Regions from separate parts of the Mesorhizobium sp. B2-3-2 genome, predicted to be linked through region 2. Evidence: predicted binding sites of a transcription regulator. Region 2 holds the regulator's gene; each other region holds the start of a gene.
The links. The regulator LexA, encoded in region 2, represses DNA repair genes until DNA is damaged. The targets are predictions, from matches to a motif close to TGTTCNNNNTGTGTTCNG.

Region 1 (9,898 bases), on a different contig from region 2:
CCCGGCGGCAAAGACATTGCTGAAGGCCTCCGGCGGAAACCCCGCCGCTTCGAGCACGAGCGCGGTGTAGAACTCGACATTGGTCTGCAGCGAGCGCTGCGGCTTGGCGATGCGAAGCGCCTCGAGCGCAGCCTGCTCGACTTTCTCCGCGAAGGCCAGCCGGCGGCCGGTTTCGCCCTCGCCTCCGAGCTGGCGCACAACCGTCTTCAGCACATCGGCGCGCGGATCGCGCACGCGGTAGATGCGGTGGCCGAAGCCCATGATGCGTTCGCCACGCGCGATCTCGCCGCGTAGCCAGCCGGCGGCGTCGCCATGCGCCTGGATGGCGTCGAGCATCTCGATGACAGGGCCCGGCGCGCCGCCATGCAGCGGCCCCTTGAGCGCGCCGAGGCCAGCCAGCACCGACGATGTCAGCCCGGCCTGCGTCGAGGCGACGACGCGCGTGGCGAAGGTCGAAGCATTGAGACCGTGGTCGCAGACGGTCACCAGATAGGTGTCGAGCGCTTTTGCCAGGGCCGGCGTCGGCACGAAACCGTCGAGCATTCTCAGCATATCGGCAGCATGATCGGCCTTCCCATCCGGCGCGACCGGCTGCTCGCCGCGCTGCGGCCGCAAGAGGGCCGGCGTCAGCACGGCGGGCGCCGCGATCAGCCGAAGCGCGTCCGCCAGCGTCTCGCCGTCCGGCAGCAACGCCATGCCGGCGCGCATGGCACTGTAGACATCGAGCGGTGCCAGCAAAGGCAGCGAAGGCAGGAGGCGGTCGAACACCTCGACCCGCGCCTGGCCCAGTCTCGCGGCCAGTTCCGCGTCTCCGGGAAGGTCGTCGAAGAACCCGTCCAGCAGCAGGCGGGTGACCTGCGGATAGGTCCATCGTCCGGCCAGTTCCGGCAGGGAGTGACCGCGGATCGTCAGGCGGCCGCCCAGGCCATCCACGTCCGAAAGAACGGTTTCGGCCGCCACCACATCGTCAAGCCCATTCGCCATGGCTGTCTCCTTGAAGCTTTTGCGGATGGGAGATAAGGGTGGGGAAGACAAGCATCAATCTTGATCAATAGAATCAATATCAGAGATCACGATGTCCGAATGGCTGTCACGGGAAGAGGCGCTGGAAAGACTTCGGGTGCGGCCGCAGACGCTCTACGCCTATGTCAGTCGCGGACGCATCGGCATGCGCCCGGACAGCGCCGATCCACGCCGCAGCCAGTATCGCGCCGACGATATCGCGGCCCTGGCGACGCGAAGAGCGCGCGGACGCAGCCCGTCGGCCATCGCCGAAAGCGCCATCGCCTGGGGCGAACCGTCGATCGTCACCTCGATCTCGACCGTTTCGCACGGCCACCTCGTCTATCGGGGCCGCGACGCCGTCGCGCTGTCCGAACATGCCACGCTCGAAGAGACCGCCGCCTTGCTGTGGGCCCTGCCTGAGCCGGTGAGTTTCGAGGCCCCGGCCTCGGATACATCCCAACAACTCGGCCGAGCCCCAGCCTTCATGCAACTTGCCATGCTCGCCGGCCAGGGGCGGCCTTCACTTGGACGCGGCGCCGCCTCGCTGTGCGCCGACGCCGCGCGCGCGATCGGCGTGCTGGCAGGCGCTCTTGGCGCCTCCGCGGGATCCGATCCGGTGCACATGCGACTGGCGCGAGGCTGGTCGGTGGATGAAGGCGGTGCGCAGGCGATCCGGCGCGCCCTTGTGCTGCTCGCCGATCACGAACTCAACGCATCGACCTTCGCCGCGCGCGTCGCGGCCTCGACCGGAGCCTCGCCCGCCGCCAGCCTGCTGGCGGGCCTGGCAACCCTGTCCGGCCCGCGGCACGGTGGCGCCAGCGAAGCGGTGATGCAGCTGGCGGAGGATGCGGGGCGGCACAACGCCGATGCCGCGATCCGGCGCTGGCTCGGCCATGATCGACCACTGCCGGGGTTCGGCCATCCGCTCTATCCCGAAGGCGATCCCCGCGCCACGGCGCTTTTGGCGGCCATCGACAACGCCGACGAAACATTGCGATCGCTGGAAATCGCCGCCATCGCCGCGACCGGCGCCCGCCCGAACGTCGACTTTGCCCTGGCCGTTCTGACGCGCAGCCTCGGCCTGCCGCGCGATGCGCCGTTCCAGTTGTTCGCGCTTGGACGCAGCGTCGGCTGGGCTGCCCACATGGTCGAACAGGCAATGAGCGGCGGCAGCATCAGGCCGCGCGGTCGCTATGAGGGATTATTGCCGTAGGATCGGAAGAAAAGCGCTAGGCGCTCACGACATGGTGTCGAGCTTGCGCTGCATGGCCGCGATCTGGTCCTTCAGCTGCTGCAGATCGTCGGGTTTTTCCGGCGTTTCCTTCCTGGCCGGTTCGGCGGGGGCCGCTGCGGGTGCCGAGCCTGCCGGCGGGAAAGGCGTGAACAGCCGCATGGCATTCTGGAACATTTCCATGTTGCGGCGCGTCTGCTCCTCCAGCGCCTTGATCGGCGTGGCCATCTTCATCATGTCGAGTGGTGACTTGCCGATGGCCCCCTTCATCTGCTCGCGGAAGCGTTCCTGTTCCTTGGAGAAGGCGATCATCGACTGTTCAAGGAAGCTCGGCACGATCATCTGCATCTGGTCGCCGTAGAAGGCGATCAACTGGCGCAAGAACGGGATCGGCAGCATGTTCTGCCCGTCCTTATTCTCCAATTCGAAGATGATCTGGGTCAGAACCGGATGCGTGATGTCGTCGCCGGTCTTGGCGTCCTGCACCGTGAACTCTTCGCCCTTCTTGACCATTTCGGCCAGGTCCTCAAGCGTCACATAGGTGCTGGTGCCGGTGTTGTAGAGCCGGCGATTGGCATATTTCTTGATGACGATCGGATCGTCTTTCGCGGCCATCTGCATCCTCCCCGGACACCGGCGCGCTTGGGTAAGCCGCCGGTAACGATTGCGCCCGAGCAAAGGATATGCGCAAAAGCCTCACAATTCCAAGCAGTTTGTGCAGTGCGGGATTAATTATCGCTGCACGGCCGGTGAAACATGCTGCGCAGCAGCGGACAGCTTGATGCCGCGGCAACGCGCGGCTTGCTTGCGACGCATGGGTGCCCTGCCGATTTCCGGTTTGACTCGCGATTTGGAAAGGGCAAGAAAAGTCTTCAACGACAGAACATCAGCTTGAAGTTTGGAGAACAGAATGCCCGCTTCCAATGCCATCGTCGTCGCCAGCGCCGCGCGCACACCGGTCGGTTCCTTCAACGGCGCTTTCGCCGCCACCCCGGCTCACGAGCTTGGCGCCGTCGTCGTAAGGGAATTGTTGTCGCGCTCCGGCGTCGAGGCGGCCGAGGTCGACGAGGTCATTCTTGGCCAGGTTTTGACCGCGGCCCAAGGGCAGAACCCTGCCCGCCAGGCTTCGATCCTCGCCGGGCTGCCCAGGGAGACCACCGCCTGGGGCCTCAACCAGGTGTGCGGCTCGGGCCTGCGCGCCATCGCGCTCGGCATGCAGCAGATCGCCACCGGCGACGCCAAGGTGATCGTCGCTGGCGGCCAGGAATCGATGTCGCTGTCGCCGCATGCGCAGCACCTGCGCGCTGGCGTCAAGATGGGCGACTACAAGATGATCGACACCATGATCAAGGATGGCTTGTGGGATGCCTTCAATGGCTATCACATGGGCAACACGGCCGAGAACGTCGCCCGCCAGTTCCAGATCACCCGCGAAGACCAGGACCAGTTCGCGCTGGCATCGCAGAACAAGGCCGAGGCCGCGCAGAAGGCCGGCCGGTTCAAGGACGAGATCGTCGCGTTCACCATCAAGGGCAAGAAGGGCGATACAATTGTCGACCAGGACGAATACATCCGCCATGGCGCGACGCTGGATGCCATGACCAAGCTGAAGCCGGCCTTCGACAAGGAGGGCACTGTGACCGCCGCCAATGCCTCCGGCATCAACGACGGCGCCGCCGGCGCGCTTTTGATGAGCGAAGCGGAAGCTGCCAGGCGGGGCATCACCCCGCTGGCGCGCATCGTCTCCTGGGCGACCGCAGGCGTCGACCCGGCGATCATGGGCACCGGCCCGATTCCCGCCTCGCGAAAGGCGCTGGAAAAGGCCGGCTGGTCAGTCGGTGATCTCGACCTGATCGAGGCCAACGAGGCCTTCGCCGCGCAGGCCTGTGCGGTGAACAAGGACATGGGCTGGGATCCCTCGATCGTCAACGTCAATGGCGGCGCCATCGCCATCGGCCACCCGATCGGCGCCTCTGGCGCGCGCATTTTCAACACGCTGGTCCACGAGATGCGCCGAAGAGGTGCCAAGAAGGGTCTCGCCACGCTGTGCATCGGCGGCGGCATGGGCGTCGCCATGTGCGTCGAAGCGCTCTAAAAGAGAAGAGCATGGGGAGTAGCGAATAGGGAAGAACGGCGTCAGCGCAACGGGCTATCTGATCCCTGCCGCTATTCGCTGCTCCCCATTCACTCTCCCGACCAAAGGGAGGGAACGCATGACCAAGGTTGCAATCGTCACGGGCGGATCGCGCGGCATCGGCGCGGCAATATCGATGGCGCTGAAGGAAGCCGGCTATTCGGTTGCCGCCAATTACGCCGGCAATGACGAGGCGGCGAGCAAGTTCACGGCCTCGACCGGCATCAAGACCTATAAATGGTCGGTCGCCGACTACGACGCCTGCGCCACCGGCATCAAGCAGGTCGAGGCCGATCTCGGCCCGGTCGCGGTGCTGGTCAACAATGCCGGCATCACGCGCGACGCCATGTTCCACAAGCTGACGCGTGAGCAGTGGAAGGAGGTCATCGACACCAATCTCTCAGGCGTTTTCAACATGACGCATCCCCTGTGGAGCGGCATGCGCGACCGCAAGTTCGGCCGCGTCATCACCATCTCCTCCATCAACGGCCAGAAGGGCCAGGCCGGCCAGGTCAACTATTCCGCGGCCAAGGCCGGCGACATCGGTTTCTCGAAGGCCCTGGCCCAGGAAGGGGCCCGCGCGGGCATCACCGTCAACATCATCTGCCCAGGCTATATCGCCACAGAAATGGTCCGGGCGATCGACGAGAAGGTGCTCAACGAACGCATCATCCCGCAAATCCCGGTCGGGCGCCTCGGCGAGCCGGAGGAGATCGCGCGTTGCGTCGTCTTCCTCGCCTCCGAGGACGCCGGCTTCATCACGGGATCGACCATCACCGCCAATGGCGGCCAGTACTTCGCCTGAGACCGGACTGCCGGCTTTCCGGTGCCGATTTGAAGGAGGGCTCGTTCGCCGTCCGCTTCGCATGTCCGTGACGCCGTTCGATGATGGCTGTCGGTCTGCTGTTCCAATCCGGCACGCAAAGGTTAATGGCGCCAGCGGGGAGTGTGCAAAACTGCATGGACAAGCTGTGCATTGTCGGTGGAAAACCTGTGCGCAACACTACATCTTGTCGTGAACAAACAGGGAAAATGCCGACATCGCCGATTCGTAACCCTTTCGTTCCATGTTTGGCCGCAATGTTAACGAGAGCAGCCGGGATCGCCCGTCAAACCGTTAATTCCTCTTAAGAAAAGTCAATAATTTCATAAGCTTGGATGAAGCAGGCGGGGCTGCGTAACGGCTTTGCCGGCAAAAGTTAACGGCGACTCTCCCTTAGCATGAAACGGGCCAATTCCGTGATTCAGCATGTGGTAAGAGTCATCAGCCAAAACTCCACATCTAGCCGTGAACAAAACCTGAATCCGGGCGAGTCAGCGATTCGTCGCCGATTCGTTCCAGACTCGTTCCAACCCTTAATCAGCAGCCGAACCGAAGTTTGACGGAGGCGGCTTCGAACCGACGGCGGAACATTCCGCTTTCGCTTCGCGTCTGAAATCCCTATGTGTCGCCTGTCATACGCGCCACCCGAGGCGTGCTCCCGACAATGAGAGGCCAGAAAGCCTTATTTCCGAGCCGATGAACATCAGTCCGAAACCCACCGAGCCGCTGATCCTGTCGGGTCGCGACGTGACTGCCGTGCTTGGGCCGACCAACACAGGCAAGACCCACCTCGCCATCGAGCGCATGGTGGCGCATGAAAGCGGCATCATCGGCCTGCCGCTCAGGCTGCTGGCGCGAGAGGTCTATACCCGCGTCTGCGAAAAGGTCGGTGCCCACAAGGTGGCGCTCATCACAGGCGAGGAGAAGATCCAGCCGCCAGGCGCCAAATATTCGGTCTGCACCGTCGAAGCCATGCCGCGCGAGACCGACGCCGCCTTCGTTGCCATCGATGAGGTGCAGCTTGCCGGAGACCTCGAGCGCGGCCACATCTTCACCGACCGCATCCTGCACCTGCGCGGCCGCCAGGAGACGCTGCTGCTCGGCGCCGCCACCATGCACGGCATCTTGCAGCGCCTGTTGAAGGGCGTCTCGGTGGTGACGCGGCCGCGGCTGTCGCATCTGGCCTATGCCGGTTCGAAGAAGCTGACCCGCTTGCCCCGGCGCACAGCGATCGTCGCCTTCTCCGCCGACGAGGTTTATGCCATCGCCGAACTGATCCGCCGCCAGCAGGGCGGTGCGGCCGTCGTGCTTGGTGCGCTCTCGCCCCGCACCCGCAACGCCCAGGTGGCGCTGTTTCAGTCAGGCGACGTCGACTATCTCGTCGCCACCGATGCCATCGGCATGGGCCTTAACCTCGATCTCGACCATGTCGCCTTCGCCCAGAACCGCAAGTTCGACGGCTACCAGTATCGCAACCTGACGGCGGCCGAACTTGGCCAGATCGCCGGGCGCGCCGGCCGGCACCTGCGCGACGGCACCTTTGGCGTCACCGGCCAGGTCGACCCGCTGGACGAGGAGCTGGTCAAAAAGATCGAAAGCCACGACTTCGATCCGGTGAAGGTGCTGCAATGGCGCACAGCGCGTTTCAACTTCGCCAGCCTCGACGCGCTGAAGCGCTCGATCGAGACCAACGCCCCGGTGGAGGGCCTGACCCGTGCGCTGCCGGCAGTCGATGCGCAGGCGCTCGAGCATCTCTCTCGTGACGAAGACATCCGCGCGTTGGCTACCGATGCCAGGCGCGTCGCGCTGCTTTGGGAGGCCTGCGCGCTCCCCGACTACCGCAAGATAGCGCCGGCCCAGCACGCCGACCTCATTGCGTCGATCTACATGGACCTCGCCAGGCATGGCCATGTCGACGAGAATTACATGGCCGAGCAGGTGCGCCGCGCCGATACCACCGAGGGCGATATCGATACGCTGTCGCATCGCATCGCCCAGATCCGCACCTGGACATTCGTGTCGAACCGGCCCGGCTGGCTGGCCGATCAGGCACACTGGCAGGAAAAGACGCGCGAAATCGAAGACAGATTGTCGGATGCACTGCATGAGCGGTTGACGAAACGCTTCGTAGACCGCAGGACTTCCGTCCTCATGCGGCGCCTTAGAGAAAATACCATGCCTGAAGCCGAAATAAGCCCAACCGGGACCGTCCTCGTCGAAGGCCACCATGTCGGCGAGTTGCAGGGATTCCGTTTCACCGCCGATCAGAGCGCTGGCGGCGAAGACGCCAAGGCCGTGCGCGCGGCCGCCCAGAAGGCGCTGGCGGCGGAGTTCGAGGCACGCGCCGAACGCTTCGGCGCCTGCGCCAATGGCGACATCGCGCTCGGTTCCGACGGCACGCTGCGCTGGATCGGCGCGCCGATCGGCACGCTGGTTGCCGGCGAAGACGCGCTGAAGCCGCGCCTGGTTCTTTTGGCCGATGAACAACTGACCGGCCCCGCGCGTGACAAGGTCGCCGCGCGCGCCGAGCGCTTCGTCAATTTCCAGATCGAATCCCTGCTGAAGCCGCTGGTCGATTTGAAGAATGCCGAGCAGCTATCAGGCATCGGCCGCGGCATTGCCTTCCAGTTGGTCGAGAATTTCGGCCTTATCAACCGCCGCGACATCGCCGAGGAGATGAAGTCGCTCGACCAGGAAGGCCGCGCGGCACTGCGCCGGCTGGGCGTGCGCTTCGGCGCCTATCATGTCTTCGTGCCGGCGCTGATCAAGCCAGCGCCCGCCGGACTAGTGACGTTGCTGTGGGCGCTGAAAAACGACGGCAAGGATAAGCCCGGCTTCGGCGACGTCGTCCATGCGCTGGCATCGGGCCGCACCTCGGTAGTCATCGATCCGGCTTTCGACAAGGCCTTTTACAAGCTTGCCGGCTACCGCAATCTCGGCCGCCGCGCCGTGCGCATCGACATTCTGGAACGGCTGGCCGACCTGATCCGCCCGGCGACCAACTGGAAGCCCGGCCTCGGCCAGCGTCCGGATGGCGCCTATGACGGCCAGTCTTTCATGGTGACGCCGCCGATGATGTCGATCCTCGGCGCCACCGCCGATGACATGGAAGAAATCCTGAAAGGTCTTGGCTACCGTGCCGAGCCGAAGCCGGCTGTCGAAGTCAAGGCACGGCTGGAAGCGCAGGACAATGCCGCCCGGGAAGCCGTGGCGGCCAAGCTGGCAGCGGAAGAGGCCGCGCGCGCCGAGCAGGCCAAGGCGGCGGAGGCGACTGCGACGGATATGGCCGCGGAGACATCCGCGGAAGATCCGGAAACTGCGACTGCCCAGACCGCCGTCGAAATTCCTGAACCCATTGCGGAAGCGGCCGAGTCTGTTGCGGAAGAACAACCCGAAGCTCCAGCCGAAGCTACGGAAGAGGTTGCGCCTGTAGCAGAAGCCGTCCTTGAGACTCCTGCCGCCGAAAGCGCCGACGCTCTCACTTCCCCCTCGACGGGGGAGGTCGCGGAGCGAAGCGGCGGTGGTGGGGGTGACAGCGCCGACGCTCTCCAACAGGGACAGGATGAAGCCGGCGTGCCCGCCGCGGAAGCCGAAGAGCCTAAGCCGATCCTGTTGTGGCGGCAGGGCCGCTTTGACCAGCGGCCCCGTCACCGTCATCACGAGAACCGCGCCCGTCCGCGCAACGGCCAGGCGGCGCGCTCCGATGCCCCGGCGGATGCCGCTGGCGGCCAGCCCGGCACCCGGCCCGTCCATGAAGGCCGCCGCGATGGGGCCGGCAAGCCGCGTTTCGATCGCTCGAAGTTCAAGCCCAGGCCGCAAGGCGAAGGCGGGGAACGGCGGGAGGGCAAGCCGCAGGGCGAGCGTTCCGACCGCCGTGAAGGCCGGCCGGGTGGCAAGGGCGGCCCGCAGGGCGGCAAGCCCTCGTTTCAGGCAAAACCGCGCGATGAGCGCCCGGCTCGCTTCGATCCCGACTCTCCTTTCGCCAAGCTCGCCGCTTTGCGCGACCAGCTGAAGAAATAGCCGCACAGGATCCGATGGTCGCCCCGATGGCCACCGACCGCCAGCGTATCGACAAATGGCTGTTCTTCTCGCGCGCGGTGAAATCGCGCTCGCTGGCCGCCAAACTGGTCGTGGCCGGCCGGGTGCGCATCAATCGCGACAAAGCAGCGCAGGCCTCCGACCTGGTCAAGCCTGGCGACGTCCTGACCATCACGCTGGAGCGGCGCATCTTCATCTGGAAGGTGCTCGATGCGGGAAGCCGGCGCGGCCCCGCCGTGGAGGCACGCACGCTCTACGAAGACATGTCGCCTGCCGCGCCGACGGGCGAGGCGCCTCCCGACGCGATCCCAGGGCTGCGCGAGGCCGGAAGCGGCCGCCCGACGAAGAAGGAGCGCCGCGAGACGGACCGCCTGCTTGGCGACGACTGACCGCCGGTGCACGGAGGGAGCATGTATGTTCTTCCACGCCGCCGAACAACGGTCCGGGCACATGACCGATGCCCGCCATTGCCGACCCCGTTGGAATTCCATTCCGGCAAGGCCGGCATGGCCGGAATGGCCGCCCTTGCAAGCGAGCGCCAAAGGCGTTACCTCACAAAAAAAGCCAACAAAAACGGGACGTCCCGGAGCAGATCGATGACCTATGTCGTGACCGACAACTGCATCAAATGCAAATATATGGACTGCATCGAGGTCTGTCCGGTCGA
Region 2 (9,898 bases):
TGGCCGCCAAGGCCATCGGCGCGCTCGATATCGGGCAGGCGGCGATTGCGATCGGAGGCCGGGCGATCGCGCTGGAAGGCATTGAGGGCACGAGCGGCCTGCTCGAAAGAGCGCGCGCGCTGCGTGGCCATGGCAGGCTTGCCGGAAAGACCCGCGGGGTGCTGGTCAAATGCGCCAAACCCGGCCAGGAGCTGCGGGCCGACCTGCCGTCGATCGGACCGCAGACGGTGGAAGCAGCCCATGCGGCGGGGCTTGCCGGCATTGCCATCGAAGCGGGGCGCTCGCTGATCCTGGAGGGACCCGCAACGCTGTCGCGGGCGAACGCGCTCGGCCTGTTCATCGTCGGGCTGCCAGCGGCGGAGCCGGCGCATGGCTGACAAGGCGCTGAAGATCGCAATCGTGGCCGGCGAGGAATCCGGCGACCTGCTTGGCGCCGACATCGTGCGCTCGATCAAGCAGTCGACGGGCCGCGAGGTGCAGATCGTCGGTCTCGGCGGCCGCCATCTGCAGGCGCTCGGGCTGGTCTCGCCGTTCGACGCCGGCGAGATCGCGCTCATGGGCTTCAGCGCCATCCTGCGCGACCTGCCAAGGCTGATGTGGCGGATCGGACAGCTGGCCAGGATGGTCGCGGATGAGAAACCCGACTGCCTCATCACCATCGATAGTCCCGACTTTTCGCTGCGCGTGGCCAGGAAAGTGCGCGCGGCCAACCCGTCCATCCCGATCATCCACTATGTCTGCCCCAGCGTCTGGGCATGGCGGCCGGGCAGGGCGGTGGCGATGAAGCCCTATGTCGACCACATCCTCTGCATCCTGCCGTTCGAGGTGAAGGAGCTAGGCAGGCTCGGCGGACCGCCAGGCACCTATGTCGGACATCGCCTCACCCATGACGCGGGCGTGCTGTCGGCGGCCAGGACACAGGCCCAACCGCGGGACCTTTCGCCGGATCGCCTGAAGACGCTGCTCGTCCTGCCCGGCTCGCGACGCAGCGAAGTGCGGCGGCTGCTCGAGCCGTTTGGGGAGACCGTGTCGATGCTGCGGGCACGCGGGCATCGCCTGCGGCTGATGTTGCCGACCGTGCCGCATGTCGCCGATGTCGTGCGCTCCGCGGTCGCTCGCTGGGACGAGAAGCCCGAGATCATCCTCGACGCTGAGCGAAAGTGGCAGGCCTTCGGCAAGGCCGACGCGGCGCTGATCGCGTCCGGCACGGTTTCGCTTGAATTGGCGCTGTCCGATGTGCCGATGATCTCCTGCTACCGGCTTGACCCTGTTGCGCGCATCGTGGCGCCATATCTCGTTTCGGTCTGGTCGGCGCTGCTGCCCAATCTGATATCGGATCGGGCGCTGATCCCGGAATTCTACAACGAGTATGTCAAGCCGAACAATCTGGCCCGCCAGCTCGAAGCGCTGTTCGCCGACACAGGCATGCGCAGATGGCAGAAGGACGGGTTCGCCGAGATCGCGCGGCGCATGACAACCGCCAAGCCGTCAGGCGACATCGCCGCGCAAGTGGTGATGAGGTATATCAAAGGAGTGAGTACTGAGTAGTGAGTAGTGAGTAGTGAGTAGGAAATGCCGCTCTTTTCCCTACTGACTACTGACTACTCACTACTGCCTTATTTTACCGCTTCGCGATCGGCACATAGTCTCGCTCGGGCGCGCCGGTATAGAGCTGGCGCGGGCGGCCGATCTTCTGGCGCGGATCCTCGATCATCTCCTTCCACTGCGCGATCCAGCCGACGGTGCGGGCAACGGCGAACAGCACGGTGAACATGGTGGTGGGGAAGCCCAGCGCCTTCAGCGTGATGCCGGAGTAGAAGTCGACATTGGGATAGAGCTTCTTCTCGATGAAGTAGGGATCGGTGAGTGCGATCTTCTCCAGTTCCATGGCGATGTCGAGCAGCGGATCGTCCTTGATGCCGAGCTCGCCCAGCACTTCGTGCGCGGTCTTCTGCATGATCTTGGCGCGCGGATCGTAGTTCTTGTAGACACGGTGGCCAAAACCCATCAGCCGGAACGGATCGTCCTTGTCCTTGGCGCGGGCGATGAATTCGGGAATGTGATCGACATGGCCGATCTCGCCCAGCATGTTCAGCGCCGCTTCGTTGGCGCCGCCATGCGCCGGACCCCACAGGCAGGCGATGCCGGCGGCGATGCAGGCAAACGGATTGGCGCCCGACGAGCCGGCGAGCCGCACGGTCGAAGTCGAGGCGTTCTGCTCGTGGTCGGCGTGCAAGATGAAGATGCGTTCCATGGCGCGCGCCAGGACCGGGTTGATCTTGTATTCCTCGCACGGCACGGCAAAGCACATGTGCAGGAAGTTGGCGGCGAAATTCAGTTCGTTCTTCGGATAAATGAAGGGCTGGCCGATATGGTATTTGTAGGCCATGGCCGCGATCGTCGGCATCTTGGCGATCAGCCGCATCGACGCCACCATGCGCTGGTACGGGTCGGATATGTCGGTGGAGTCGTGATAGAAGGCCGACAGCGCGCCGACCACGCCGCACATCACCGCCATCGGATGCGCGTCGCGGCGGAAACCGGTGAAGAAGCGCGACATCTGCTCATGCACCATGGTATGGCGCGTCACGCGGTAGTCGAAATCGTCCTTCTGCGCCTTGGTCGGCAGTTCGCCGTAGAGCAGGAGATAACAGACTTCCAGGAAGTCGCCATGTTCGGCCAACTGGTCGATCGGATAGCCGCGATGCAGGAGGATGCCGGCGTCGCCATCGATGAACGTGATCTCGGACTCGCAGCTTGCCGTCGAAGTGAAGCCGGGATCGTAGGTGAAGGCACCGGTGGTGCTGTAGAGCGTGGCGATGTCGATGACGTCAGGCCCGACCGAACCACTTCGCACCTTGAATTCGTGCGTCTTGCCGGCGAATTCCAGCTTTGCGGTGGCTTCCTGGGTCTTGCCGCCCAGTTCCCGTCTTGTCGCAGCTTCGGTCATTGCAAACTCCTTCTTGTTTCCTCATGCCGGCAAAGGCAAATTCTGCAAAGCGACACGTCGAAGTCACCGAATGCGCGTATTCGCGACCGCATTTTAGGGGGTGCGTGCCAGATTGGGCCAAGGCCCAATGTTGCACTGCGAAACGCGCCTTTCAATGCCAATCTTCTTGGGCCAGATTGCTCCTAATCGATTTGATCCGCGATGCGCGCCAAGCTCTCCTCGCGACCAAGCACGGCGAGAACGTCGAACACGCCGGGTGAGGTGCTCTTGCCGGTCAGGGCGGCGCGCAAGGGCTGGGCGACGGCGCCGAGCTTGTGGCCGCCGGCCGTCGCATAGTCGCGGATCGCGGCTTCAGCCGAGGCCGCGGTCCAGTCGCCTGAAACCGCCTTGAGGGCGTCGTGAGCGCCACGCAGGACCTTGCGCGCATCGTCATTGAGCAGCAGGGCTGCCTTTTCGTCGATCGGCAACGGCCGCGCGGCAAACAGGAAGGCGGCGCCATCGACGAGTTCGACCAGCGTCTTGGCGCGCTCCTTCAGCCCCGGCAGCGCTGCCAGCAACTGCGCCCTGTTCCTGTCGTCGAGGCGTGCGGCCATCGCCGGGCCGCCTTCGAGATAGGGCAGGGTGGCGATGAAGATGTCGAACAGCTCGGCATCGCCCATGCGGCGCATATGGACGCCGTTCAGCGCCTCGAGCTTGGCGAAATCGAAGCGGGCGGCGCCCTTATTCACGTCGCCGATATCGAACCAGGCGATCATGTCCTGGATCGACATGATCTCGTCGTCGCCGTGGCTCCAGCCGAGCCGAGCCAGATAGTTCAGCAGCGCTTCGGGCAGGTAGCCCATGGCGCGGTAGGCCTCCACGCCCAGCGCGCCGTGCCGCTTCGACAGCTTGGCGCCGTCGGCGCCGTGGATCAGCGGTATGTGCGACATTGAAGGCACATCCCAGCCCATGGCGTTGTAGATCACGGTCTGGCGAGCGGCATTGGTGAGGTGGTCGTCGCCGCGGATGATGTGGGTGACGCCCATGTCGTGGTCGTCGACGACGACGGCATGCATGTAGGTCGGATTGCCGTCCGAGCGCAGGATGATGAAGTCGTCCAGATCCTTGTTGGGAAAGCGCACGTCGCCCTGGACACGGTCATGCACCACCGTCTCGCCCTTGGTCGGCGCCTTGATGCGGATCGCGCCCTTGACGCCGGGAGGCGCCTGCGAAGGGTCGCGGTCACGCCAGCTTCCGTCATAGCGCGGTGGCAGGCCCTTGGCCCGCGCCGCCTCGCGCATTGCCTCAAGCTCAGCGGGGGTCTCGTAGCTGTAGTAAGCCTTGCCCATGCGCACCAGCTCCTCGGCCACCTCGCGATGGCGCGGCGCGCGCTCGAACTGCGACACCGCCCCGCCATCCCAGGAGAGGCCGAGCCAGGTCAGCCCATCGAGAATGGCGGCCGTTGCCGCATCGGTGGAGCGCTCGCGGTCGGTGTCCTCGATGCGCAGCAGCATCGTACCGCCGGTGTGCCTGGCATAGAGCCAGTTGAACAGCGCCGTACGCGCGCCGCCAATGTGCAGGTAGCCGGTGGGCGAGGGGGCAAAACGGGTGACAACCTTGTCGGACATACAACTCTCGGGAAACGTCTGGAGTGGGGTGCGGATCACGCGCACTTTCGCGCGCCGCGCGTTCATGTAGCATAGGGTGTCGAGGGCGCAAGGGGCAGACCCGATGGCTGGAGCGGGCCGGGCCGCGGAGGAAGGCGACGACGTCGTTGCTGGCGTCAGCGAACGCTCGCTTTTTGCCATGCCCGCGCCGGTCTCATTGCCGCTGGCGCCGCCGCCCTTGCAGCAGCCGGGCAAGTCGCTGCCGCCGGATGTTTCCGCGCCGCCTGGCGTCCCTGCTGTCCGCGCGGCCTCGCGCCTGCGCCGGGAGTTCGGTCGTGCTTCATGGCCTCGCCTGCGCAACGGAGTGGCCAGAGCCGCCGAGCTCGAACTCGATCGGGGCGTAGCCTTCCTGCTGATACCGGTGTTCCTGGCATGCGGATCGGTGGCCTATTTTTCGCTGGCGGCGGAGCCGGGCTTTGCCAAGCCTCTCGCGATCGCGATCCTGATGGCGCTGTGCGCGCTCGTTTCGCGCTCATGGTCGAAAACCCATCTGTGCTTCATGGCGGCGCTGTTGTGCGCGCTCGGCATGCTCGCCGGCAAAGTCGAGACCTGGCGGGCGGGAACGCGGATGCTGGGCTCGGAAATCTCCACGCAAATCACCGGCCGCGTCGTTTCAGTCGACCAGATGGAGACCGGTCGCATCCGGCTGACCATCGACGTGACATCGACCGCACGGCCGAAACTACGCTACGCGCCGGAGCGCGTCCGCCTTTCGGCGCGCAAGGTGCCGGCTGAGGTGACGGCCGGCTCGCTCGTGACCGGCTATGCCAAGCTGTTGCCGCCGACCGGGCCGGTGCGGCCGGACAGCTACGACTTTTCCTTCGACAGCTACTTCGCCGGCATCGGTGCCAGCGGGTTCTTTCTCGGAAATCCCAAGATCGTCTCGGCCGATGATAGGCCGCTGTGGGCCGCCCTTTCAGCCGCCATCGAGAGTGCTCGTGAAAGCATTGCCGACCATATCAGGGACAGCATCGGCGGCGCCGAGGGCGAGATCGCCGCGGCGCTGATCGTGGGCGTGCGCGCCGGGATTCCCGACGAAATCAACGAAGCGATGCGACGCACCGGCATCTACCACATCATCTCCATTTCCGGGCTGCACATGGCGCTGGTCGCCGGCACCGTCATGGGGCTGCTGCGTGGTGGCTTCGCGCTGTTCCCGAACTTTTCCTCCCGCCGGCCGGTCAAGAAATACGCGGCCGCGGCGGCACTTTTCTCGATCGCCGCCTATCTCGTCATTTCGGGCGTCGTCGTTGCCGCCGAACGCAGCTTCATCATGCTGGCGGTGATGCTGATCGCCGTCCTGTTCGATCGGGCGGCACTCACCATGCGCAATCTGGCTATTTCGGCGATCGCCGTCATCGTGGTGTCGCCGCACGAGGTGGTAGGGCCGAGCTTCCAAATGTCGTTCGCCGCCACCGCGGCCCTGGTCGGCGCCTATGCCGGCTGGTCGGATCGCAAAGCCGACAAAGCGCGGACCCCGCCGCCGCAACGGACCTTGCCTGGCCTCCTGACGCGAAAATTGCTGCTGGCGACAGGTGGGCTGGCGATGACCTCGATCATCGCGGGAAGCGCCACGGCGCTTTTCGCCATCTGGCATTTCCAGCGCGTTTCACCACTCAGCCTGTTCGCCAATCTTGCAGTCATGCCGATCGTTTCCGTCGTGATGTTCCTTGCGGTTGCCAGCGCGCTGCTGATGCCGTTCGAGTTCGATGGACCATCCCTTTATCTGATGGGCAAGGGACTGACCATGATGATCGCCATATCGGGATGGATCTCGCAACGCTCGCCGGTCGACGCGGTCGGGTTGATTTCGCAGCAATCCGTCCTTCTGGTCGCGATCGCCCTGGTCATCGCGACGATGGCCACGACATGGCTGCGGCTGGCGGCACTTCCCTTCGCGCTCGCCGGCCTGTTGACCGTTTCGGACACGCGCACGCCGGACGTGCTGATTTCGGAGGATGCCCGCCTGGTGGCGCTGCCGATCGGCGGCGGCGAGCTCGCGATCAACCGGGCGCGCCCGAACGAATTCACCGTCGACAACTGGAAACGCGCGCTGAAATCCGAAACCATAGTTGCGCCGGAGCTGTTCGACAGCGGAGACCGACAGTTCGACATCTTCGATCCTGCGCAACTTCCGGCGGGAGCGCCTTTCTATTGCTTCACCGGCCTGTGCATGGCCCGGCATCCCTCCGGGGCGATCATCGCGCAGGTGGAGGATCGCAAGGATGCCTGGAGGGCCTGCGCCTATGCGGATCTGATCGTCATCGACGACCCCCGGGGCTACGACCCCTGCCACAATCCGCTGGTTCTCGTCATCACCAAGCGGCAGCTCGCTCGGAACGGAAGTGCCGCCGTCTTCTTCGACCAGCAATCGGCGACGGCACCGGCCCAGGCCAGCTTTGCCGTCGACAGGCCATATCGCCCCTGGCACGAACAGCGAAAATTCTCGCGCGAGGCACGGGGACTGCCGCCCTACCGCAAACCCGAAAAGCCCAACGCCGAACCCGCTCAGTAGCGCCTGATCAGTCCGACCAGCTTGCCTTGCACCTTGACCCTGTCCGGTCCGAAAATACGTGTTTCATAAGCCGGATTGGCAGCCTCGAGCGCAATCGAGGCGCCCTTGCGACGGAAGCGCTTCAGCGTCGCTTCCTCCTCGTCGACCAGGGCCACGACAATCTCGCCGGGACTTGCGGTGTCGGCGTTGCGGATGATGACCGTATCGCCGTCGAAGATGCCGGCCTCGATCATCGAATCGCCCTTGACCTCCAGCGCATAATGCTCGCCGCCCATGATCATGTCCGGCGGCACCGAGATGGAATGCGTCTGATGCTGGATAGCGTCGATCGGCACGCCGGCCGCGATACGGCCCATGACCGGGATCGAAACCGCTGAAACCGCGTCGTCGTCATTGCCGGCGGCGGGCAGGCGCGAGGGCGCCGCCGGCTTGATCTGCCTGTTAAGGCCGCCCTGTCCAAGGCTGCCCTGGATGACGCTCGGAGAGAACTTCTTTGCCGCGTTAAGACCCGGCGCGATCGAATCCGGCAGGCGCAGCACCTCCAGCGCGCGCGCCCGGTTCGGCAGGCGGCGAATGAAGCCGCGCTCCTCCAAAGCCGTGATCAGCCGATGAATTCCCGACTTGGAGGCGAGGTCCAGCGCTTCCTTCATCTCGTCGAAGGACGGCGGAATGCCGCTTTCCTTCAGCCGTTCATGGATGAACATCAAGAGTTCATGTTGCTTGCGCGTGAGCATGGCGGCCCCCAAAGGCATTGCACGAAGGGTCTGGAACCAGAATCAGAAAACAAACCCAGAACAAACACTATCTGTTCCAGTTGTGTTCCGCAACCATTTAAAGTTTAATGAATTTGTTAAGGCGGCGGAAACGAAAGGCCCTCCCGCAGCCAGCATCCTGCCAGCGCGGTCTGTCGTCAATGCGCTCTCAGCCTCTTTGAAACTATTTTGGTTAATGGCCTGTGGCCCGGCCGATCTCCACTCTTGGTACAAGCCTGCAAACCGTGTGGCCGGCAGGTGCCGGCTGCCTTTTGGGGCGGATCAAAATCTCCGCGGCTCGTGAACGAAACGAAACCAAAAAGCCAACTTCCTGCCGGAAAGCGGCCAGGCATCACCGAATGCGACGGGCTGCGTTCGTTCGCTCCTTGCTTCCGGCTCGCTTGACTAAACCGTATAACAATGTACGGTTTTCGAAGAGGGACACCAATGACCACGCCGAAGCAGGCCGCGCGACGTGAACGGATAGAGGAGGCCGCCTATGCGGTGCTCCGGGAAACCGGCTACAAAAGCGCCTCCCTGCTTGCCATCGCCAAGCGGGCATCGGCCTCGAACGAAACCCTCTACAACTGGTACGGCAACAAGCAGGTCCTGTTTCGATCCCTGATCGAAGCCAATGCGGGAGAAGCAAGGAAGCTGCTGGAGGACGCCCTTCGCCAGGCGCGCGATCCTCTCGAAACCCTGAACTTGCTCGGGCCAGTCCTGCTGACCCTTGTGACGGGCGACAAGGCGGTGGCGCTCAATCGCGCCGCAGCCGGCGACGTCAACGATACAGGCACGCTTGGCCAGTCGATCGCGCAATTCGGCCGCAATACCATAATGCCGCTTGTTGGCGACCTGCTTCGAACCGCAAGTCGGGTCGGCCTGATCGCCTGTGACGATCCTGCCGAAGCCGCCGACATCTACGTCCGGCTTTTGATCGGCGATCTCCAGGTTCGCCGGATCGTCGGGGTGCTCGAGGAGTTGCCTCGGCCGGAAATCGAGCAAAGATCGAACCGGGCGTTCACCCTGTTTTTGCGCCTCTATGCGGCCAGCCCTTGCCCCGGCGGCAAAACGGCCGGCCCGTTTCCGGGGCGCTCTTCTCACCGAGGAACATCGTGACCATGAGCAAAATTCCCGATCTCGCAGCGATCGAGGCAATGGACACCGCGGATCCGCTGCGTGCCATGCGTGACCGCTTCACCTTGCCTCAAGGGGTGATCTATCTCGACGGCAATTCGCTCGGCGCCGCTTCGCCCGCCGTGTTCGGCGAGCTGCAGCAGGCCGCCACGCAGGAGTGGGCGCAGGATCTGATCCGCGCCTGGAACACCGCCGGCTGGTTCGACATGCCGGTCGAACTCGGCGACCAGCTCGGGCGCCTGATCGGGGCCGCCGCCGGCCAGACGGTGGTCTGCGATACCACCTCGATCAACATCTACAAGGTGCTGCATGCGTCACTCGGGATGCGGCCGGACAGGTCGGTCATCGTCGCCGAGGGGGACAGCTTTCCGACCGATCTCTATATGGCCGAGGGCGTTGCCTCGACGCGGCCGGGCACGGTGCTGCGGCTCGAGGGCGTCGATGCGCCGACCATAGAAGAACTGATCGACGAGCAGGTCGCGGTCATCCTGGTCAACCACGTCAACTACAAATCCGGGCAGCTGCGCGACATGGCCGCGCTGACGCGCAGGGCGCATGATGCCGGCGCGCTGATCGTCTGGGATCTCTGCCATACCGCCGGCGCCCTGCCGGTCGAGCTCGACCGTTCGAACGCAGATTTCGCCGTCGGCTGCACCTACAAATATCTCAATGGCGGCCCGGGTGCCCCGGCCTTCATCTACGCGGCCGAGCGCCACCATCGCGATGTCCGCCAGCCGCTCAGCGGCTGGTGGGGCCATGCGCGGCCTTTCGCCTTCGAACAGGGTTTTGCTGCCGGCACAGGCATCCGCCGGTTTCTGTGCGGCACGCAGCCTGTCCTGTCGATGCGCGCGCTCAAAGGGGCGCTCGATGTCTGGAACGACGTCGACATGGCAGAGGT
Region 3 (9,898 bases), on a different contig from region 2:
AGGATTTCACCGGCGGCGAGTTCGCCCTGACCGAACAGCGACCGCGCATGCAGAGCCGGGTGGAAGTGGTGCCCTTGCGCCAGGGCGATGCCGTCGCCTTCGCCGTCCACAACCGGCCGGTGCAGGGCACCAAGGGCAATTACCGCGTCAATCTGCGCCACGGCGTCAGCCGCCTGCGCTCGGGCATGCGGCACACGGTGGGCATTATTTTTCATGATGCGAAGTGAGCGGTGGCTCACGCCTCCCAATAGGGCGGGTCGCCAAAGACATCGCGCAGCCATGCGGTAAGCGCGCGCAATTTGGCAGACCCGCGCCGGTCCTCGGGACAAGCGATGTAGATCGTGGCTCCTTCAGGCTCGGCACCGACATCGACGACAGCCAGTCGCTTGTCGGCGAGCTCCGTCTGGATGAAGTATGCCGGGAGCAATGCCAAGCCGAGGCCGGCAAGGGCAGCATCGCGCATCAAAATCCCATTGTTGACCCGCAGTCCGGTTTCCGGTCGGACCGTCACCAGCCGCCGCTTGATTTTGAACCGCCAGTCGGCAGCGCCCCGGATAGAGTAGATGATGCCTTTGTGGCGTTTCAGGTCCTCGATGGTCCTCGGCCACCCGAACCGCTCGAGATAGTCGGGCGAGGCCACCAGGAAGCGGCGGCTGGAGGCCAGCCTCCTGACGATGACGGGCCCATCCTCGACCACGGGCCCGTGACGCAAGACGGCATCGTAGCCGTCGGCCACCAAGCTGACGAAACGATCGTCGAGGTCGAGCGTCAGCTCGATCCGTGGATGTCTGGCTAGGAAATCGAACAGTGCCGCGCCGAGGTGGAGGATGCCGAAACTCGTCGGCGCGGCGATTCTGAGCTGTCCGGTGAGATCACCTCTGCGCTCCGCGATTTCCGCACTGGCGTCGGCTACCTCTCGCATGATGCGCTTGGCGCGTTCGTAGAAACTCCGTCCTGTCTCGGTGATGGACAATTTGCGGGTTGTGCGGTCGAGCAGCTTCGTACCCAGGCTGCGTTCGAGTTCCGAAAGCCGCTCGCTGATGACAGATTTCGACAGCGACATGCGCCGGGCCGCTTCGCTGATCGAACCGGATTCCGCGACGGCGACGAAAGCGGCGGCGGATTCTAGCTTCAGCATTGTTCGGCTTTCCCGAATTCACCATTAGGCGACCGCCGCCTAACGAAATCAAACAGATAGTGCCATAACTGCATTGGCTGCGATACGCGCGGCAGAGCGAAATCTCGGGGAGAATACCATGTTCCGTCCTTTGATCATCATCCTCGGCCTGCTTGCGATGAGCTTTCCAGCCATGGCGCGGGTAATGCCGTTTCCTGCCGCCTTCAAGGCGCGCACCATCGAGACCAACGGCACCAGCCTGAATGTCCGCGTCGGCGGCACAGGCCCGGCAGTGCTGCTGCTGCACGGCTTCGGCGACACCGGCGACATGTGGGCGCCGGTCGCGGCAAGATTGATGAAGGACCATACGGTGATCGTGCCGGACCTGCGCGGCATGGGACTGTCCGCACATCCAGACACCGGCTACGCCAAGAAGAACCAGGCGGTCGATATCGCCGGCGTGATGGATGCGCTGAAAATCGACCAGGTCGATCTGGTGACGCACGACATCGGCAACATGGTCGGCTACGCGTTGGCCGCGCAATATCCGAAGCGTGTCACCAGATGGGTTGTCATCGACGCGCCCCTGCCGGGCATCGGCGACTGGGACAAGATCAAGCAAACCCCGCTTTTGTGGCACTTCAACTTCCGTGGCCCCGACATGGAGCGGCTGGTGAAGGGCCGCGAGCGCATCTATCTCGATCGCTTCTACAACGAGCTTTCCGCCGATCCCCGAAAGATCGACGAGGCGACGCGCGCCCACTACGCCAAGCTTTATGCCAGGCCGCATGCCATGCATGACGCTTTCGAACAGTTCAAGGCATTCGATCAGGACGCCGCCGACAACCAGGCGATGCTTTCCGCCGGCGGCAAACTGCCCATGCCGGTTCTGGCCGTCGGCGCCGAAAAATCGGCGGGCACCACGCAGGCAGACATTCTGCGGTTCGTCGCCGCCGATGTGACCGGAGCCATCGTGCCCGCCTCGGGCCATTGGATCATGGAAGAAAACCCGGATGCAACGGTCAAGCTCATCGCCGACTTCCTCGCCAAGTAGCAGCCGCTTCCGGAGATTACCCGGGGGCTTTGCCGTCATCGATCTCGTGAAACGAAGCCGTACGGCTTGCTCCTCGCAAGGGCGCTGTCGGCGCAAATGGGAGACTTTCTATGTCGGTATCGGATTTCCTGGTTCTGGGAGCCACGGCTGTAATGGCTGCGGCGGTACCTGCATCGACCGCCAATGCCCCGAAGAAAACGGTCGTGCTGGTCCATGGCGCCTTCGCCGACGGCTCGAGCTGGAGCAAGGTCATTCCATTGCTGGAAGCCAAGGGGCTCAATGTGGTGGCGGTGCAAAACCCGTTGAGCTCGCTTGCCGCCGACGTCGACGCGACCAGACGTGTTATCGATGCCCAGCCGGGACCGGTCATCCTGGTTGGCCATTCTTGGGGCGGTGTCGTCATCAGCCAGGCGGGCGTGAACGACAAGGTCAAGGCGCTGGTCTACGTCGCCGCCTTCGCGCCGCCGAAGGGCGTCTCCATCAACGATCTTGGCAAGGGCCAGCCGGCGCCATGGGCCGGTTCGCTGCAAGCCGACAGCGCCGGTTATCTCCGGCTGACCCCCGAGGGCGTCGCCCGACACTTCGCGCAAGACCTCCCGGCGGTCGAAATCAGCTTGATAGCCGCCACCCAGGGACCGGCTTTCTCAGGGATCTTCGATGAAAGGCTTGAGGCCGCCGCCTACGAAACCAAGCCGAGCTGGTACATAGTCGCCAAGAACGACGGCATGATCCCACCGGCAGCCGAGGCCGCCATGGCCAAGGCGATCGGCGCCGAGGTGACCGAGCTATCGACCGGCCACGTCCCGATGCTCTCCAGGCCGCGAGAAGTCGCCGATGTCATCCTGGCGGCGGCGGACGCGTTGAAATAGCCAAGAACCGTCCCATCGCATGCTCTTTCGTCGCACCGCGACTGTCGCACCTGAAGACGAACAGACGCGGCCAAGGGACTCCGCCGAAACGGTTTTGGCGCAGGGCCTACGCCACCCTGTCACCCCGCTGGCGCGTATCGGCTCACCACCATACCGCAGGCATAGGATTTCGAGCCGAGCAGCCGCAATGTCCGGAACCCGCCTTGGTCGAAGATGCGGCGTCCGGCGCCAAGCACGGCCGGGTTGATGAACAGCTGGAACTCGTCGACCAGCCCGGCCGCGATCAGCGCCGAGGCGAAGCCGGCGCCGCCGAACACCGCGATGTCGCCGCCCTCGCCGGCCTTGAGCGCGCCGACCTCCCGCGGCAGGTCGCCGCTGACCACTGTCGTGCGCTCCCATCGCGAGGCCTTGAGCCTGTCGCTCGGCACCACCTTCTTCGCCTCGACGATGCGCTGGGCAAAAGCATAGAACGGGTCCCTGGGAAATTTCTTGGCCGCATTGCCCCAATGGGTGAGGTAGCCTTCCTCGGCCATCTTGCGGCTCAAGACGATGGTATCGATGCCGGCGAAGACGGCGTTGAAATCCCGTTTCAGCTCCTCGTCCCAGGCGCTGTCGTCGCCCCATTCCCAGAGCTGCCAGCGATGATCCGCGTCGGCGCCGACAAAACCGTCGACCGACATCTGCATCTGCAGGATCAGCTTTTTCATTATGGTTCTCCCTGGTCAAAGGCCGAGCGGCTCGTTTTACCCGCTCGGCCGGCACGGCTGCCGATGGCTTACATTTGGAACTATTGACCTGAGATGAAAATGCTGTCAATAGTAAAGCGATTTAAAAATGGAACCATGCACATGTCGACGCGGGACCGGTCCGGCTGCCCCATCAACCTGTCGCTCGAACTGCTCGGCGACCGCTGGACGCTGCTCATCATCCGAGATCTGGTCTTCGCCGGAAAAAAACACTTTCGCGAATTCCTGCAATCCGACGAGGGCATATCCTCGCGCACGCTGGCCGAGCGCCTCCAGACATTGCAGGACGAAGGCATCCTCACCCGCAGCGGTGATCCCACGCATGGGTTGAAGGCGATCTATCGCCTGACCGAGGCCGGCATCGACCTTGTGCCCGTGCTGGCCACGCTCGGCGCCTGGGGCAGCAAGCACCGCAAGGCCGACGACCATCTGGCAAGGATCGCCGATAAGCTCGCTGCCGGCGGGGAACCGGCGCTGGAGCGCCTGAAGCAGGCGCTGCGAGCGGAGCATCTCGGTTAATGGATGCCGCCCAAGGCGGCCTCGAGACAACGACACGCATAGGCAACACGCGTTGAAAGCGTGTGACGGCCCTCTGTTCGGAATAGCGCTAAAACAAGCACGCCGGCGACGAGCTATGGCGTGCGCAAAATGTCGGCGCCCGCCTGCTCATCGAACAGCACGGCACAGCCGCATTGCAGCGCGACTTCACTCAATGCATTCGCAACCGTTTCGTCGGCCGAGACGAAATCGCCGGTCAGCACCCGCAATTCCTCCACGGCCCTGGCCATCGACACCAGCCGCCCGGCGGCGCGGTCGGTCGAGCAGGCGTTGACGACGCAAACCAGATCGATCATTTCAAAGTTGCCCATGCCAGCCTCCGCATGCAGCTCCCTTCGGCCCGTCAACGCGATTGTGAGCGACAATGTTCCGGCAGATCGCGACCTTGCTTGACAGCGAGCAATGTTTGTTCTCTTTATGTTCCATATCGTACAACGTGGCGAGGAACCGGGGATGGAGCCCACCATCCTGCATGCCGATCTCGACGCTTTCTATGCCTCGGTCGAGCAGCTTCTCGACCCGTCGCTGCGCGGCAAGCCGATCGCGGTCGGCGGCGGCGTCGTGCTCGCCGCCTCATACGAGGCCCGCGCTTTCGGCGTGCGCGGCGGCATGCCGGGCCGCAAGGCGCGCGAGCTCTGCCCGCAGCTGATCTTCGTCGGCGGAAATTTCCGCGACTACCAGCGGCTCGGCGACGCCGCGATGAAGGTGCTCGACGATTTCACGCCGCTGGTCGAGCGCATCTCCATCGACGAGGCCTTCGCCGATGTCGCCGGTTGCACGCATCTGTTCGGACAGCCGCGGGAGATCGCCTCGACCATTCGCCGCCGCGTGCGGAGCGAACTCGGCCTGCCGATCTCGATCGGCGTCGCACGCACCAAGCACCTGGCCAAGATCGCCTCGCAGGTGGCCAAGCCCGACGGACTGGTGGTGGTCGAGCCCGGCACCGAGATCGCCTTCCTGCACGACCTGCCGGTCTCGCTGATGTGGGGCGTCGGCCCGGCGACCAAGGCGCGGCTGGCCGAGATCGGCGTCGAGACCATCGGCGAACTAGCCAGGACGCACAGCGGCGCGCTGGCGCGGCTGCTCGGCCCCGCCGCCGGCGAAAAGCTCGCCGCCTTGTCGTGGAACCGCGACCCGCGCAGATTGGAAACACATCGCCGCGCCCATTCGGCCGGGGCCCAGTCGGCGCTTGGCCGCAAGCCGGCGCTGGAAAGCGTCTACATCCCCGTCCTGCTGCATCTGGCCGACCGCGTCGCCAGCCGGTTGCGCGCCAAGGCGCGCCCCGGCCGCACGGTGACGGTGCGCGTGCGCTTCGCCGACCTCAGCGCCGTCACCCGCTCGATCACATCTGACCAGCCGATCTCGGCGACGGTGATGCTGGCCGAGATCGCGACAGGCCTGGTACGGGGCGTGCTTGCCGATCATCCGCATGACAGGACGATTTCGCTGCTGGCGATCTCCGTCTCGCATCTGGAGGAAAGTGCCGAATTGCAGCTCGAACTGCCGCTCGGCCTCGCCGACGAAAAGCGCCGCCCCGGCACCAGGAAGGGCCTGGCCCGCTTCGGCGCCGACCGCGCCATCGACAAGATCCGCGAGCGCTTCGGCAAACAGGCCGTCGGCTACGGCACCGTGGCGCTGGAGGCGGCCCGTTCCGTGCCCGACGAGTTCAGGGAATTGGCGCAGAAGGAATTGTGAACGGGAATGGCTGTCTCGTCCGTCAGACCTGCGCTGCCCGAATGGCACACCTCTTTGCTTCAGAGGCGCATCGTGCCGAAGACCCGATCCCAGAACAGCGACGTCACGCCGTAATTGACGTTTTCGTCGACATGATGATGCAGCGCGTGGCGGCGCTTCAGCGTGTAGAGATAGCTCGGATGCCTGGGATGCCAGTGATGGATCATGTGGTGGATGCTGATGTACCAAAGGTAGCCCAGCATCAGCCCGCAGCTCGCCGCGCTGGCGACCGCGAAATCCGAAGCCATCCATATGGGGAAGAACGCGACAAGCGCATGCACGCCGAGGCTGAGCCAGGTGGGCGTGCCCACCGGACTGCGCTCCTCGACGTGATGGCGGTCGTGCAGATCCCTGATCCAGGGAATGTGGTGAAGGACGAACCGGTGCATGACGTATTCGATCAGCGTCCACAAGCAGAGACAAGCGATGACCGTGGCCAGCCAGCCCGGCGCACTTTCTTCTCCGGCCTCGAGCAGTCCGGCGACGGCGAGTACGACGATCGCCAGCGGATACACCACGAAATCGCTATAGTATCCAACGAGACCGAGTTCCATCGGGACCAAGCCTTCAACGCCGAAGAAGCGATGAGATTGCCGAACGCGCGCGCGAGAAGCAACGCGGATGTACCTGACATAGCGTCGCAATCACCTCGCGCAAGGTCCGCGGCAACGATTTGGAAGCAGTCAACCGGCTGCTGCCCTCGAAACCAGCCTCGCAACGAACTGAAAAATGGCGGAACTCAGCGTGGTCCCGAATGGACAGCCAACTCGTGATCGCCGTCAACAGCGCGGCACCGTCGACGTGGCCGCGATGGCGTGCTTCGCGTCCGATGGCACGCCCTCACCCGAAGCTTGCCGCCGTCCACGCCCCATCAGCCGCGTTCGACTCCACCGCCGCGGCGACGAACTTCACGCCGCGCGCACCGTCGACCACATCGGGCACCTGCGCCGCCCGGGCCGCATCGACGGCAGCGCCAGAGCGATGCGCGCGGATGATGTCGGCGGCGTCGCGGTAGAAATTGGCGAAGGCCTCGATATAGCCTTCGGGATGCGCCGCCGGCATGCGCGACACGCGCCGGCTTTCCTGCGTCGAGCCATGGCCGCCGCGCACGAGCGTGCGGGTTTCCTCGCCATATCTGGAGAAACGCAGTTCCTCGGGCCGCGTGCCCGACCATTCGAGCCCGGCCTTGTCGCCATAGATGCGCACGGAGAGATCATTATAGTGGCCGGGCGACGTCTGGCTGGCCAGGATCGTGCCGCGTGCGCCGCCCGCCCAGCGCACCAGCACATGCGCGTTGTCGTCGAGCCGCCGTCCCGGCACGGCGGTGAACAGGTCGGCCGACACCGTCTCGGCCTCGCGGCCGCTGATGAAACTCGCCAGATTGAAGGCATGCACGCCGATATCGGCCAGCACCGCCGATTGTCCGGCACGCGCCGGGTCGGTACGCCATTCCGCCTGCTTCTGGCCGTCGGCATCGATCGGCCTAGTCAGCCAGTCCTGGATATAGGCGCCGTGCACGGAGACGATGCGGCCGAGTTCGCCCGCCGCCACCATCTCGCGCGCCTGGCGCACCATGGCGTAGCCGGTGTTGTTGAGGGTGACGACGAAGCGGCGATTTTTCTCCCGCGCCAGCGCGACCAGCGCTTGCGCCTCGCCCAGCGTCGTCGACAGCGGCTTGTCGCAGATCACATCGATGCCGGCTTCGAGAAAGGCTGTCGCGACCGGCGCATGCAGGTGGTTGGGGGTGACGATGACGACCGCCTCGATGCCGTCCGGGCGCGCAGCCTCCGCCTTTGCCATCATGCGGTAATCGGCATAGCTGCGCTCGGGCGCGATGCCGATCTCGGCGGCCGAGGCGGCGGCGTTCCCGGGGTCGGACGATAGCGCCCCGGCCACCAGCGCGATCTGGTCGTCAAGCCGCATGGCGAGGCGATGCACCGCGCCGATGAAGGCGCCCTGCCCGCCTCCCACCATGCCGACGCGCAAACGCTTGCCCGCCGATCCGTCGGATGTCGCATAGACCATGCTGATGATTCCTCCCGATAGTTTGTTTGCCCAGCACCCACTGTCGAGTTCTGTGGCGCCCCCCTCTGTCCTGCCGGACAACTCCCCCTCAAGGGGGGAGATCGGATGTCACGCCGGCTTTCGCCAATTGCCGGCGTTGCATGAAAGGCGTCGCGGTCGACGCTTCCAATCTCCCCACCTGTGGGGGAGATGTCCGGCAGGACAGAGGGGGGCGCCGTAGAGCGCTATGGTTGAACAGATCGAACTTCTTCGCTGCAGAACGGCTATCACCTTCGAACAGGATTTCCAATTTTCATATTGTAAAACGATCGTATCGCGCTAGCCTGAAATCATGAGCGGGGCGCGCAAAACATCCGGACGGTCCAGTGCCGACGAGGCGGCGACCCGCAAGCGCGGGCGCTCGCTGGCGGCGCTCGGCCATATCAAGCCGCAGACTTATGAGGAACTGCGCGCGGTGCTGTCGTCGGGCACGGTCCATTTCCCCAAGCGGCTGCGCCAGGTCGCGATCTTCCTGTGGCAGCATCCGAGCGATGTCGCGCTCGGCACCATCGCACAGGTCGCCGCGCAGGCAGGGGTGCAGCCTTCGACGCTGGTGCGCTTCGCCCAGATCTTCGGCTATGCCGGCTTTTCCGATTTCCAGGGCCTGTTCAAGGACCATGTCAAGGCGTCCTGGCCGGAGGGACGTGGCGAGCAGCGGACCGAGCCCAACGCCGACCTGCATTTCCTGCGCGGCATTGTCGGTGCCTCGCAGGCCTCGCTCGGCCGCATCGAGGCCGGCTTCGATACGGAGAGCTTCGAGAAAATGGTGGCGCTGCTTTCGGCCGCCGAGCTGATCTATGTCATCGGCTCCAAGCGTGCCTTTCCCGTCACCAGCTATCTCTCGCTGACCTTGTCGCAGCAAGGCGTGCGCAATGTGCTGGTCGACAATGTCGGCTCCACCGCGCTCGACCAGGTCGGCTGCATCGGCGGACGCGATGCGGTGCTGGCGGTCTCCTTCAGCCCCTACAATTCGATCACGCCCGACCTCGTCGCGGTCGCCCATGAGAGGCGAGCGCGGATCGTCACCATCACCGACAGCACTTTTTCTCCGCTGGTCAAGTTCTCGGACACCTGGCTGGAAGTGGTGGAACAGGACTTCGCAGGCTTCCGCTCGCTGGCGGCGTCGCTCGCCGTCGGCATGGCTTTGGTCCATGGCGTCGTGGCCCAACGGGCAGAATGATCGCGCGGTTGACTAACGAGAACTGACATTCCATATTTCCAGAAATAGAAACTTTGTTCCGGGAGGAGGAATGGAGCTTCAGCTCGACGGCAAGATGGTGCTGGTCACCGGCGCGACGCAAGGCATCGGCCGGGCGGTCGCCCAATCGCTGGCGCGTGCCGGCGCCGGCGGCCTGCTGGTCACCGGCCGCGACAGGACGCGCGGCGACGCCGTCGCTGCGGACCTTTCCCAAACCGGCACGCCGGCACACTTCGTCGCCGCCGAGCTTTCCGACCCGGCAGCCCCTGCCCTTCTTGCGCAAGCCTGCATCGACCGCTTCGGCCGCATCGACGGCCTCGTCAATGCCGCCGGCCTGACCGACCGGGCCTCCTTCCTCGATGCTACCCCCGAGGACTGGGCCTCGCTGTTCGCCGTCAATGCCCGCGCCCCTTTCTTCCTCATGCAGGCGGCGATTGCCGACATGCGGAAGCGGGGCCAGGGCGGCGCGATCGTCAACATCCTGTCGATCAACGCCCATTGCGGTTCGCCCGAGCTCGCCGTCTATTCCGCCACCAAGGGCGCGCTGGCGACGCTGAC

Region 1: the regulator LexA is predicted to act here: its motif matches at 5,705-5,722, upstream of FJ964_RS13820 (helicase-related protein).
Region 3: the regulator LexA is predicted to act here: its motif matches at 4,752-4,769, upstream of dinB (DNA polymerase IV).

The regions. Positions count from the first base shown of each region.
Region 1 covers NZ_VFWA01000004.1:452,926-462,823, reverse strand. The annotation lists gene FJ964_RS13850 (citrate synthase/methylcitrate synthase) at 1-984, opposite strand, end outside; gene FJ964_RS13845 (citrate synthase) at 1,076-2,218, shown strand; gene phaR (polyhydroxyalkanoate synthesis repressor PhaR) at 2,243-2,851, opposite strand; gene FJ964_RS13835 (hypothetical protein) at 2,969-3,166, opposite strand; gene FJ964_RS13830 (acetyl-CoA C-acetyltransferase) at 3,147-4,331, shown strand; gene phbB (acetoacetyl-CoA reductase) at 4,450-5,175, shown strand; gene FJ964_RS13820 (helicase-related protein) at 5,890-9,213, shown strand; gene FJ964_RS13815 (RNA-binding S4 domain-containing protein) at 9,228-9,620, shown strand; gene fdxA (ferredoxin FdxA) at 9,828-9,898, shown strand, end outside.
Region 2 covers NZ_VFWA01000001.1:191,205-201,102, forward strand. The annotation lists gene FJ964_RS00915 (LpxI family protein) at 1-377, shown strand, start outside; gene lpxB (lipid-A-disaccharide synthase) at 370-1,548, shown strand; gene gltA (citrate synthase) at 1,622-2,950, opposite strand; gene gltX (glutamate--tRNA ligase) at 3,133-4,557, opposite strand; gene FJ964_RS00935 (ComEC/Rec2 family competence protein) at 4,661-7,111, shown strand; gene lexA (transcriptional repressor LexA) at 7,105-7,845, opposite strand; gene FJ964_RS00945 (TetR/AcrR family transcriptional regulator) at 8,311-8,982, shown strand; gene kynU (kynureninase) at 8,985-9,898, shown strand, end outside.
Region 3 covers NZ_VFWA01000010.1:43,395-53,292, forward strand. The annotation lists gene FJ964_RS21305 (2OG-Fe(II) oxygenase) at 1-227, shown strand, start outside; gene FJ964_RS21310 (LysR family transcriptional regulator) at 236-1,138, opposite strand; gene FJ964_RS21315 (alpha/beta hydrolase) at 1,257-2,171, shown strand; gene FJ964_RS21320 (alpha/beta hydrolase) at 2,282-3,040, shown strand; gene FJ964_RS21325 (dihydrofolate reductase family protein) at 3,160-3,747, opposite strand; gene FJ964_RS21330 (helix-turn-helix domain-containing protein) at 3,889-4,305, shown strand; gene FJ964_RS21335 (hypothetical protein) at 4,419-4,655, opposite strand; gene dinB (DNA polymerase IV) at 4,798-6,039, shown strand; gene FJ964_RS21345 (sterol desaturase family protein) at 6,099-6,632, opposite strand; gene FJ964_RS21350 (Gfo/Idh/MocA family oxidoreductase) at 6,919-8,103, opposite strand; gene FJ964_RS21355 (MurR/RpiR family transcriptional regulator) at 8,435-9,322, shown strand; gene FJ964_RS21360 (SDR family oxidoreductase) at 9,393-9,898, shown strand, end outside.